Regions from separate parts of the Streptomyces sp. A2-16 genome, predicted to be linked through region 2. Evidence: riboswitches for the same ligand, from Rfam matches in the RefSeq annotation. Region 2 holds a riboswitch; each other region holds the start of a gene.
The links. A riboswitch is a leader RNA that binds a small molecule or an ion and turns the genes downstream of it on or off. The one in region 2 is predicted to bind cobalamin.

Region 1 (3,250 bases), 7.7 Mb from region 2:
AGCTTCACGAAGGCGGTGTAGGAGCGGGACCAGGGGGAGGGGCGGCGGCAGGTGGCCACCACGTAGGCGGAGACGGCGATGAGGAGGCCGAGGAGGAGGGGGTTGGTGGTGCGGGTGGCCGCGACCCCGAGACAGAGGGACCACAGCCACCAGGCCCCGGGGTGCGGTGACGCGGGCGGCACGGACCTACGGGGCATTCCTGCGCCGCCTCGTCTGCCACACCGCCGCCGCGCCCAGGATCACGACCGCCCCCGCCCCGGCGAACAGGCCCACGGACGGCCCGGAGTCCGATCCGCTCTTCTGCGGACCCGCCTCCTTCCCCGCGCCGGTCCCCTTCTCCGCCACCGGCTCGCCGCACCCCGCCGCCGGGTAGCCCGAGATCGCGCACAGCAGGGCGTTCGTGTTGTACCGGAGGGGTTCGGCGACGGATGCCAGGGCCTCCGCCGTGGTCGCGTCCCGGGGGACGGACGCGCACTCCGTGCGGCGCGCCGGGGGTGTCTCGCCGGACGGGGCGTCCGCGGCCGTGCCGAAGTCGAGGACCAGGGCCACTCGCTTGCGGCCGTCCCGCGCGGGCGTGTCCGCGCAGATCCCCGTGAACGACGCCGGCCCGCGGGGCTTCGTCGCGTCCGCCGAGTCCTCGCTCACCGCGAAGCGGAAACCCTGGACGTCTCCGTCGGAGGGGACCGAGGTCGAGGGGCCCTGGGTGGCGTAGGTCCAGGTCGTGCCGGTGTGCTCCCAGAAGGACCAGTAGCGGTACCCGGTGGCCTGCGCCGGGCTCGTCGTGGCGAGGAACAGGCCCGTCAGGAGGGAGAGGACGACCGCTCGGCGGGTCACGGCTGCTTCTTCTTGTTGCGGCTGCTCAGGAGGAAGCCGATGCCCGCCCCGGCGGCGAGACCCGCGCCGACCATCCACCAGACGGAGGTGCCGGAGTCGGTGCCGGAGTCGTCGTCCCGGGACGTGGTGGCCGGCGCCGGCCCCGTGGCGGCCAGCCGCTTCACCAGGTCCGTGCCGCCGAAGTCGCCCGGGTCGGCGCCGGCCGCCTCGGCGGCGAGGATCAGCTGGGCGTAGGCCGCCGGGCCGTTCTGCCGGGCCCACTTCGCCGAGTTCCGCTCCAGCCACGCCAGGGGCTTGCGCGCGGCCCCGGGACCGTCCTGCACGGCGAGCGCGACGACCGCGTCCGCCGTGTTGCCGTAGTCGGGCTGGTTCTCGGCACCGGGGAGCACGGACTTCAGGTAGCCGTCCTTCGCGACCGCGCCCGCGAGGAAGGAGGCTCCGTTGGCCGCGGCCTTCTCCGGGGTGAGGTCCGGTGCGTCGGTGCAGGTGCTCTCCCTCGTGGTGCCGGCCTTCGCCGTCAGCGGGCCCGTTCCGCGCGCGGCGACGACGGCCGCCGCCGTTGCGTCCGCGTTGGCGCTGAGCTTGCCCTTCTTGTCCGGCTGATAGGCGAAGGCGCCCCCGTCGGCGCACGGCAGGGACAGCTTCAGCAGGGCGTCGTAGGGCGACTCGGCGCCGGCGCGGATCTTCGAGACGGGGACGTCCTGGGTGGCGAGCGCGCCGATGACCACGGACGTCGAGTTGGCGTCGCTGGCCCCGCCGGGGGCGAAGCCCCAGCCGCCGTCCTTGTTCTGGACGGACTTCAGCCAGTTCACCGCCTTCGTGACCGCGGTGCCGTGCCCGCCGACCGCGGACAGGGCCTGGGCGGCCGCGGCCGTGCTGTTGGTGTCGACCATCAGCTTGGCGTCGCAGGCCTTGGCCGGGTCGGCGCGGAACGCCGGGAACGCGCCGCTCTCGCACTGCTGCCCGGCCAGCCAGTCGACGGCCGCGGCCGCGGGCTCCACGTGCACCCGGTGCAGGGCGATGAGCGCGAACGACTGCCGCCAGACCCCGTCGTAGGTGGGGTCGCCGCTGCCGTACAGCCCCGAGGGCAGGGAGGGCGACGGGGACGGTGAGGCGGCGACGGCGGGCGTGGCCGTGCCGATCACGACGGTGGCGGCCAGGACCGCGGCGCTGCGGCGGACGTTCATGATCGGCGGATGCCCTTCTCCCTGCGGGGAGCCGGGCAGCACGGGTGAACCCCCGGGCGGCTCGGCTCCGTATACCTCGACGGTGCCGCGCACCGGCCGGTTGCCGATGCACGCGAGCCGGTCACGAGCCGTACGGGGCGGTCCGGCTCACCGCCCGGCGAGGGCGGATCACGGTTGCGGGTCAGCGCCGGAATTGCACCGGCTTCCCCCTGTACGGGTGTGATGACGACCTGGCCACTGTACTCGCCCGTAGGGAAGCGGCTGAGGGCCGCCCGGGCAACCCCGGGAGGCGGGGGTCGTCAGACGGCCACGTACGTCACCGGGTCGCTCCCCGTCACCGCCTCCGCCCGCCCCAGCTTCACCAGTCGCCGCAGATGCGCCTCGGCCTCCGAGACCGCGATGTTCCGCGATCCGTAGGGGATCTGGTCCCAGGGCCGGTTCCACTCCATGCGCTCGGCGAGCTGCCAGGGGGTGAGGGGCTCGGCGAGGAGGGAGCGCAGGTCGGTGAGGCGTTCCTCGTGATGGGCGAGCAGTTCCCCCACCCGGGCGCTCGCGTCGGTGAAGACGTGCTGGTGGGCGGGGAGGACCTCGGCGGGGGCGAGCCGCCCGACGCGCTCCAGGGAGTCGAGGTAGTCGCCGAGGGGGTCGGTGACGGTGGTGTCGTCGGGGTCCTCGTACAGGCCGATGTGCGGGGTGATCTCGGGCAGCAGGTGGTCCCCGGAGAACAGCCGCCCGTGGCCCGGGAGCCCGGCAGGGTGCTCCTCCTCCAGGTGCAGGCAGACATGGCCCGGGGTGTGCCCGGGGGTCCAGATCGCGCGGAGTCTGCGGCCGGGGAGGTCGAGGAGCTCACCGGGGACGATCTCGCGGTCGGGCAACGCGGGGGAGAAGCCCGGGAGTTCGCGGCGGCGGGCGGTGCGCAGGGGGGCTATGTGCTCCTCGGGGGCGCCGGCGGCCTCCAGCTTGGCCGTCATGTAGGTGAACCAGCGCTCGGCCCGGGTCTCGCGGGTGCGCCGCACGATCGCGGAGTCCGCCGCGTGCATCGCGATCCAGGCGCCGGAAGCCTCGCGCACCTGCCCGGAGAGGCCGTGGTGGTCGGGGTGGTGGTGGGTGATGACGACCCCGTGGATCTCGCCGATGCCGGTCCCGCACGCGGTCAGCCCCTCGGCGAGGGTGTCCCGGGAGGCCGGGTCGTCCCAGCCCGTGTCGACCAGCACCGGTCCCCGGTCGGT
Region 2 (3,250 bases):
TCGTCCCGGCCGCCGACGTCCAGCGCCTGAGGGCGAGTTCGGAACCCAGCCTCCGCATGGCCGGCGAACTCCTCGCCCACCGCGACCCGGCCACCTCCGGCGACCCCACCCCCACCGGCGGTCTCGGCGACGCGGGCGCGGTGTGCGCGGTCGTCGACCCGGGTGGCCTGACCACCGAACTCCTCCCGGTGGAGGTCTCGTTGACCCCCGGCCCGACCCGCGGCCAGACCGTCGTCGACCGCCGCCGCCGTCCCGGTGAGTCCGAGATCCACGAGGGCGGACGCGAAGTGACCCTCGTGGACGTGGGCCTGGACGTGGACGTGGAGCGGTACGTGAAGCTGTGGCTGACGGCGGTGGAGGGGGTCTAGTCACCCGCTCCCCGACGTCACGGCCCTCAGGAGCCGCTGACGCCCCACCGCTGCTCCACCTTCGCGAGCCGCCAGTAGGCGATCGCCGCCGCCCACACCACCACGAACAGGCCGACGATGACGTAGCCGACGTTGTCGAGGTCGATGTCGGCGATCCAGGTGGTGAGGGCGTCGGTGAGGTCGAACTTGTCGTGCAGCACTCCGACGAGCTCGATCGTGCCGATGAAGAAGGCGACCGCGATGGACAGCCCGGTGATGGCGAGGTTGTAGAAGACCTTGCGCACCGGGTTGGAGAAGGCCCACTGGTAGGCGAAGTTCATGAAGGTGCCGTCGAGGGTGTCGAACAGGCTCATGCCGGCGGCGAAGAGGAGGGGGAGGCAGAGGATCGCGTACCAGGGGAGTCCGGCCGCCGCGCCCGACCCGGCCATCACCATGAGCGTGACCTCGGTGGCCGTGTCGAAGCCGAGCCCGAACAGGAAGCCCAGCGGGTACATCTGCCCCGGCCGGGTGATGGACCTGGTGAGCCGCCCGAGGATCCGGTTCATGAAGCCCCGGGAATCCAGGTGCTGCTCCAGCTCCTTCTCGTCGTACGACCCCGCCCGCATGGCCCGGAAGACCTTCAGGATGCCCAGCAGGGCGACCAGGTTGAGGGCGGCGATGAGGTAGAGGAACGTGCCGGAGATCGTCGTACCGAGGAAACCCAGGACCTGGTGGGTGCTGGAGCCCTCGTTCATGACCTTGCCGGCGAGCTGGGTGCCGCCCGCGATGAGCGCGGCCAGCAGCACGACGACGCTGGAGTGGCCGAGCGCGAACCAGAACCCCACCGACACCGGCCGCTTGCCGTCGGCCATCAGCTTGCGGGTGGTGTTGTCGATCGCGGCGATGTGGTCGGCGTCGAAGGCGTGCCGCATGCCGAGGGTGTAGGCGGTGATGCCGAGACCGATGCCGAAGGCCTTGTCTCCGACCTCGTAGTGCCCCGGGACGACGAGAAGGAAGAGGATGCCGAACGCGAGGACGTGCAGGGCGGCTATCGCGGCCATCAGACCGACCGTCTTCACGGTGTCCTCGCGCCGCCAGCGGAAGGAGGAGTCGGCGGCGGTGTCGGCCAGGGCAGGTTCGGTCATACGGTCAGCTCCAGCACCTCGTGGATCAGTTCCTGACGTGCCGTGGCCGGTCTCCTGGCTTACGGGTCGTGCGTGTGCGCGCCTGCCTTCCCAGTCGTGCGACCAGTGGCTTCAAGGGCACGGACACTTCCCGATCACAGTGGCGAGGGCCGCACCGGACTGGACCCTTGAGGGGTCGTCACCGGCTTCCCGAGCACCACGGCCCGCCCACCGTAGGCGGGGGCCGGGTCTCCTGCATAGCTGCACACCTGCGCAGGTATGGAAGATCACACAGGGCGGCCGCGTCTCGCGCGTGCCTGCGAGGATGAGCCCATGCACCTCGTCCCGGCCGACCGAGCCGACCGCCGCACCATCGACGGGCACCGGGTGTGCGACGCGATCGCCGCGATCGGCGACCCGGGACACGTCCGCACCTGGTCCGACCGCTTCGCCCTCCTCGCCGACCCGAACCGCCTGTCCCTCCTCCTCGCCCTGCACCGGACCGGCCCACTGGCCGTCTCCGACCTCGCGATCGCGACCGGCATGAACGACCCGGCCGTGTCGCAGGCGCTACGGCTGCTGCGGGCCGCCGGGGTCGTGGCGGGCGAGAAGGAGGGCCGCGTGGTGCGGTACCGGGTGGTGGACGAGGAGGTACGGGGGCTGTTGGGGCAGGTGCCCTGAGGATCCGGTCAGGAGCGCGTGCGGTCCAGGGACCGTATGAAGGTGGTCCAGGTGTCGGGGACGACGTGGAGTATCGGGCCGTGGGGGGCCTTGGAGTCGCGGACGGCGACGGTGCCGGGACGATTGCGGGCGACTTCGACGCACTCGCCGTTGCCGCTGCTGTGGCTGGACTTGGCGAACTCGAAGTGCGGCACGGTTCACAGCTCCTTGCGGATGCGTTCGATCAGCTCGACGGAATCCTGAAGGGCGAGTCCGTTCCTTGCGATCCGCTCGAACTTGTTGTTGTGACGGGCGGCGTCCGCCTCGCTCTCCAGCCACAGCGTAGACGAGGTCGTGTCCATGTAGACCACGTCCATCGCGCCGGGTTCGGCGAAGGAGACGACGCTGAAGGCACTGGTCATGCCGGGGTGGGAGCCCGCGAGGAACGGAACCACCTGAAGTTTGACGTTGGGCAGCCGAGAGGCCTCGACCAGGTGCGCCAGCTGGCTCCGCATGACCTCACGCCCGCCGACCAGTTGGCGTAGCGCCCCCTCTCCGACAACGGCCCACAGGTCGAGCGGACTGCTGTCCGTCAACCGCCCCTGCCGGGCGACCTTCGCCTCCACGAACCGCTCGATCTCCCCCGGCTCGTCCCAGTCGGCGTTGCCGATCGCCAGCGCCCTGGCGTAGTCCGGCGTCTGCAACAGGCCCGGGACGAAGGCCCCCTGCCAGGTCCGGACGCCGGTCGCGATGTCCTCCAGGGCCACGTACTCCACCAGAGAACGCAACTCGGGGTACTGGTTCCACCACCCCTTGGCCTTGCGGCGCTCCCGGTCGGTCCTGGCGAGGCTCAACAGCCGCTCCAGGGGCTTCGGGTCGGTCACGCCGTACAGCTCGCACAGGGTCTTGATGTCGGGATCGCGGAACGGGACCCACCCGCGCTCCATCTTGGCCACCTTGGCGGCCGTCGCCGACAGCGCCTCCGCAGCCTGCGGCTGGGTCAGGCCGGCCCGGTCCCGGAGCCTCAGCAGTTCACCGCCCAACTTGCGCGCGAGGACGGTGGATACGCGCGTTCCGCGCGTGAACTGGCCTGTGGACACCTCGGGTCACCTCCTGGTC
Region 3 (3,250 bases), 7.0 Mb from region 2:
TCTTCTCCCGCGCGAAGCGCACCCGGACGGGGAGGACGCCGAGCCCCTCGACGTGCCCCTGCCGGCTCTCGACCTCGTCCTCGATGTGCTCGCCGAGGATCTGGAACCCGCCGCAGACGCCGAGGACCGGCCGCCCCTCCGCGGCCCTTCTGACCAGCGCGTCCGCGAGCCCCCGCTCGCGCAGCCACTCGAGGGCCCTGACCGTCCCCCGGGTCCCGGGAACGACGACGAGGTCGGCGTCGGCCAGCTCCTCCGGCCGGTCCACGAACCGCACCACGACACCCGGTTCGGCGGCCAGGGCGTCCACGTCGGTGAAGTTGGACATCAGCGGGACGGCGCACACGGCCACCCGCAGCACGTCCTCCCCGACCGGCGGGGCGACGGCGGACTCCCGGACGGTGCCCCGCAGGGAGACCCGCAGCCCGTCCTCCTCGTCGATCCCGAGCCCGTGCCGGAAGGGCAGCACGCCGTACGTGGACCGCCCGGTGAGCCCGTGGAGCATGTCGAGCCCGGGTTCGAGCAGCGAGACATCCCCCCGGAACTTGTTGACGAGGAACCCCGCGACGAGCGCCTGGTCCTCGGGGCCGAGCAGCGCGACGGTCCCGAAGAACGAGGCGAACACCCCGCCCCGGTCGATGTCCCCGACGACCAGCACCGGAATGCGGGCGTTGCGGGCGATGCCCATGTTGACGATGTCGGTCCGCCGCAGGTTGATCTCGGCCGGGCTCCCGGCCCCTTCACAGATCACCGCGTCATACGTGCCCCGCAGTTCGGCGAGACAGTCGAGCACGGTCCCCAGCAGCTTCTGCTGCCGCCCCCCGTGGTACCCGCGCGCACTCAGCTCACCGACGGGCTTCCCGAGCAGCACGACCTGACTGCTCTGCTCGCCACCGGGCTTGAGCAGCACGGGATTCATCAGCGCGGTCGGCTCGATGCGGCAGGCCTGCGCCTGCATGGCCTGCGCCCGCCCGATCTCGGCACCCTCGTGGGTCACGAACGAATTGAGGGACATGTTCTGCGCCTTGAACGGCGCGACCTTGACCCCCTGCCGCACCAGCCACCGGCAGATCCCGGCGGTGACGACGCTCTTGCCGGCGTCGGAGGTGGTACCGGCGACGAGAAGACCCCCGCCCCTCATGCCGTACGCCCCTTCACAAAGGCCCGCGCGGCGACACCGACGCCGAGCGCGAGCAGCCCGACGCGCCGTGACAGCCGTACGGCGCGCTCGATGTCGTACGTGGCGACGGCACGCCCTCGCGGGTTGAGCACCGGCCGGTGCTCGACGCGCCCCGCGTACGAGAGGGTCCCCCCGAGCCGCACCCCGAGCGCTCCCGCGAACGAGGCTTCCACGGGACCGGCGTTGGGACTGGGATGCTTGGGCGCATCCTCCCGCCAGGACCGCACGGCACCCCGGGGACTGTCACCGGCCAGAGCGGCGAGCACGGCGGTGAGCCGCGCCCCCGGCCAGCCGGCGAGGTCGTCGAGCCGGGCGGAGGCCCACCCGAAACGCCGGTGGCGGGGCGACTTGTGCCCCACCATGGCGTCGAGCGTGTTGACGGCCCGGAACCCGAGCAGCCCCGGCACCCCGGCGACGGCACCCCACACGAGGGCCCCGACGACGGCGTCCGAGGTGTTCTCGGCGACCGACTCCACGACGGCGCGGGCGATCCCGTCGGCGTCGAGGGCGTGCGGATCCCGTCCGCACAGATGGGGCAGCCGCTCCCGGGCCGCGTCGATGTCCCCGGCCTCCAGCGCCCGTTCGATGACCCGGGCCTCCCGCACGAGCGAGGTCCCGCCCACGACGGCCCAGGTGGCGGCCGCGGTCAGCGCTACGGAGGCGGTTCGGGAGGGACGTACGACATGCTCCGCCGCCGCCCCGAGCCCCACCGCACCGCCCACGCACACCGCGGTGTGCAGCGCGCCCCACCCACGGTGGTCCCGCCACGACACCCGTTCCAGGGCGCCCGCGGCCCGTCCGAACGCGGCGACCGGGTGCCCACGACGTGGGTCACCGAGGAGAAGGTCACCGATCAGACCGGCGGCGGCGCCGTACGCGTGGACGCGATCGGCACGCACCGGCTCAGCCGATCGCGGGGTCGTTCAAGTGCCCGGTGGCGCAGGTGGATCGGCAGGCGAGCATCGCGTCATGTCCTCACTCAGGGTGTCCACGCCCTGGTTCGACGAGTCCGGCGGCGAGAGTTCCTGGCTCCCGGGGGTGTCTACCCCGGTGACAGTGGCGGGACCGCGCCGGATTCGCACCGGCTTCCTCTCCTGCCGCCGTATATGGCTCCGGCAGTCCACCACGGCCCTTCGAGAGCCGTCAACTCGCTGTTGACCTGCGGCGGGGGAGTGTGCAGAAGCCCACACCGCGGGTCGCACAAGGACGGCCGGGCGGCCGCGGAACTGTGCGTTCCGCGGCCGCCCGGCCGTCGGGTGACGGACTGTCGTCAGGCCACGATCAGATAGATCCCGTACGCCACCGCCGCCGCGCAGGCCGCGAAGCAGGCGTAGGCGCCGGTGACCGCGAGGGCGGCCGAGCCGCCCTGGGCCGTGGCCCGCTCCTGGCGGGACAGACCCATGATGCCGAGGGTGAACAGGGCCACGAGGCCCACGGTGACGACGAGGCTGACGCCGAAGACGGAGCCGAGGGCTTGCCAGTCGATCTGCATGGTGAGGCTTCCTTGGTACGGGGGCTCAGACGGCGGCGGCCGGCGGGGCAGCCGGTTCCGTGGTGGCGGGCGGGGCCGGGATCGTGGCGGTGAGGCCCTCGGTCACGTTGCCCGCGGGCGGCGGGGTCACGGCGGCGATCGCCTGCGTCACCACACCGGCCGGCTCGTCGGTCTCGTTGACGTTGGAGGCGTCCACGACCTCACGCCGCGAGATCTTCCAGATCGCCGCGCTGGAGGCGACGAGGAAGACCGCCACGACCGCCGTGCCCCAGTTGCCGAGATCGGTGACCGACTCGGCCAGGGCGCCCACCAGGGCCGCCGCCGGGAGGGTGAGGCCCCAGGCGACGAACATCCGGGTGGCCGTGGACCAGCGGACCACGCCGCCCTTGCGGCCGAGGCCCGCGCCCATCACCGAACCGGAGACGGAGTGCGTGGTGGAGAGGGAGAAGCCGAGGTGGGAGGAGGCCAGGATGACGGTGGCCGCGCTGGTCTGGGCGGCGAAGCCCTGCTGCGGCTGGAGGTCGGTCAGGCCCTTGCCCATGGTGCGGATGATGCGCCAGCCGCCGAGGTAGGTGCCGAGC

Region 1: another riboswitch for cobalamin. It lies ahead of IOD14_RS35145 (prenyltransferase/squalene oxidase repeat-containing protein); the one in region 2 lies ahead of IOD14_RS00635 (HoxN/HupN/NixA family nickel/cobalt transporter).
Region 3: another riboswitch for cobalamin. It lies ahead of IOD14_RS32240 (cobalamin biosynthesis protein); the one in region 2 lies ahead of IOD14_RS00635 (HoxN/HupN/NixA family nickel/cobalt transporter).

What each region holds. Positions count from the first base shown of each region.
Region 1 covers NZ_CP063808.1:7,831,412-7,834,661, reverse strand. The annotation lists gene IOD14_RS35155 (energy-coupling factor transporter transmembrane component T) at 1-197, opposite strand, end outside; gene IOD14_RS35150 (SCO2322 family protein) at 187-834, opposite strand; gene IOD14_RS35145 (prenyltransferase/squalene oxidase repeat-containing protein) at 831-2,021, opposite strand; cobalamin riboswitch at 2,140-2,270, opposite strand; gene IOD14_RS35140 (MBL fold metallo-hydrolase) at 2,321-3,250, opposite strand, start outside.
Region 2 covers NZ_CP063808.1:135,151-138,400, reverse strand. The annotation lists gene IOD14_RS00640 (nucleoside hydrolase) at 1-368, shown strand, start outside; gene IOD14_RS00635 (HoxN/HupN/NixA family nickel/cobalt transporter) at 395-1,492, opposite strand; cobalamin riboswitch at 1,519-1,708, opposite strand; gene IOD14_RS00630 (metalloregulator ArsR/SmtB family transcription factor) at 1,805-2,152, shown strand; gene IOD14_RS00625 (DUF397 domain-containing protein) at 2,161-2,346, opposite strand; gene IOD14_RS00620 (helix-turn-helix transcriptional regulator) at 2,350-3,231, opposite strand.
Region 3 covers NZ_CP063808.1:7,165,587-7,168,836, reverse strand. The annotation lists gene IOD14_RS32245 (cobyric acid synthase) at 1-1,138, opposite strand, end outside; gene IOD14_RS32240 (cobalamin biosynthesis protein) at 1,135-2,076, opposite strand; cobalamin riboswitch at 2,174-2,317, opposite strand; gene IOD14_RS32235 (hypothetical protein) at 2,448-2,669, opposite strand; gene IOD14_RS32230 (inorganic phosphate transporter) at 2,695-3,250, opposite strand, start outside.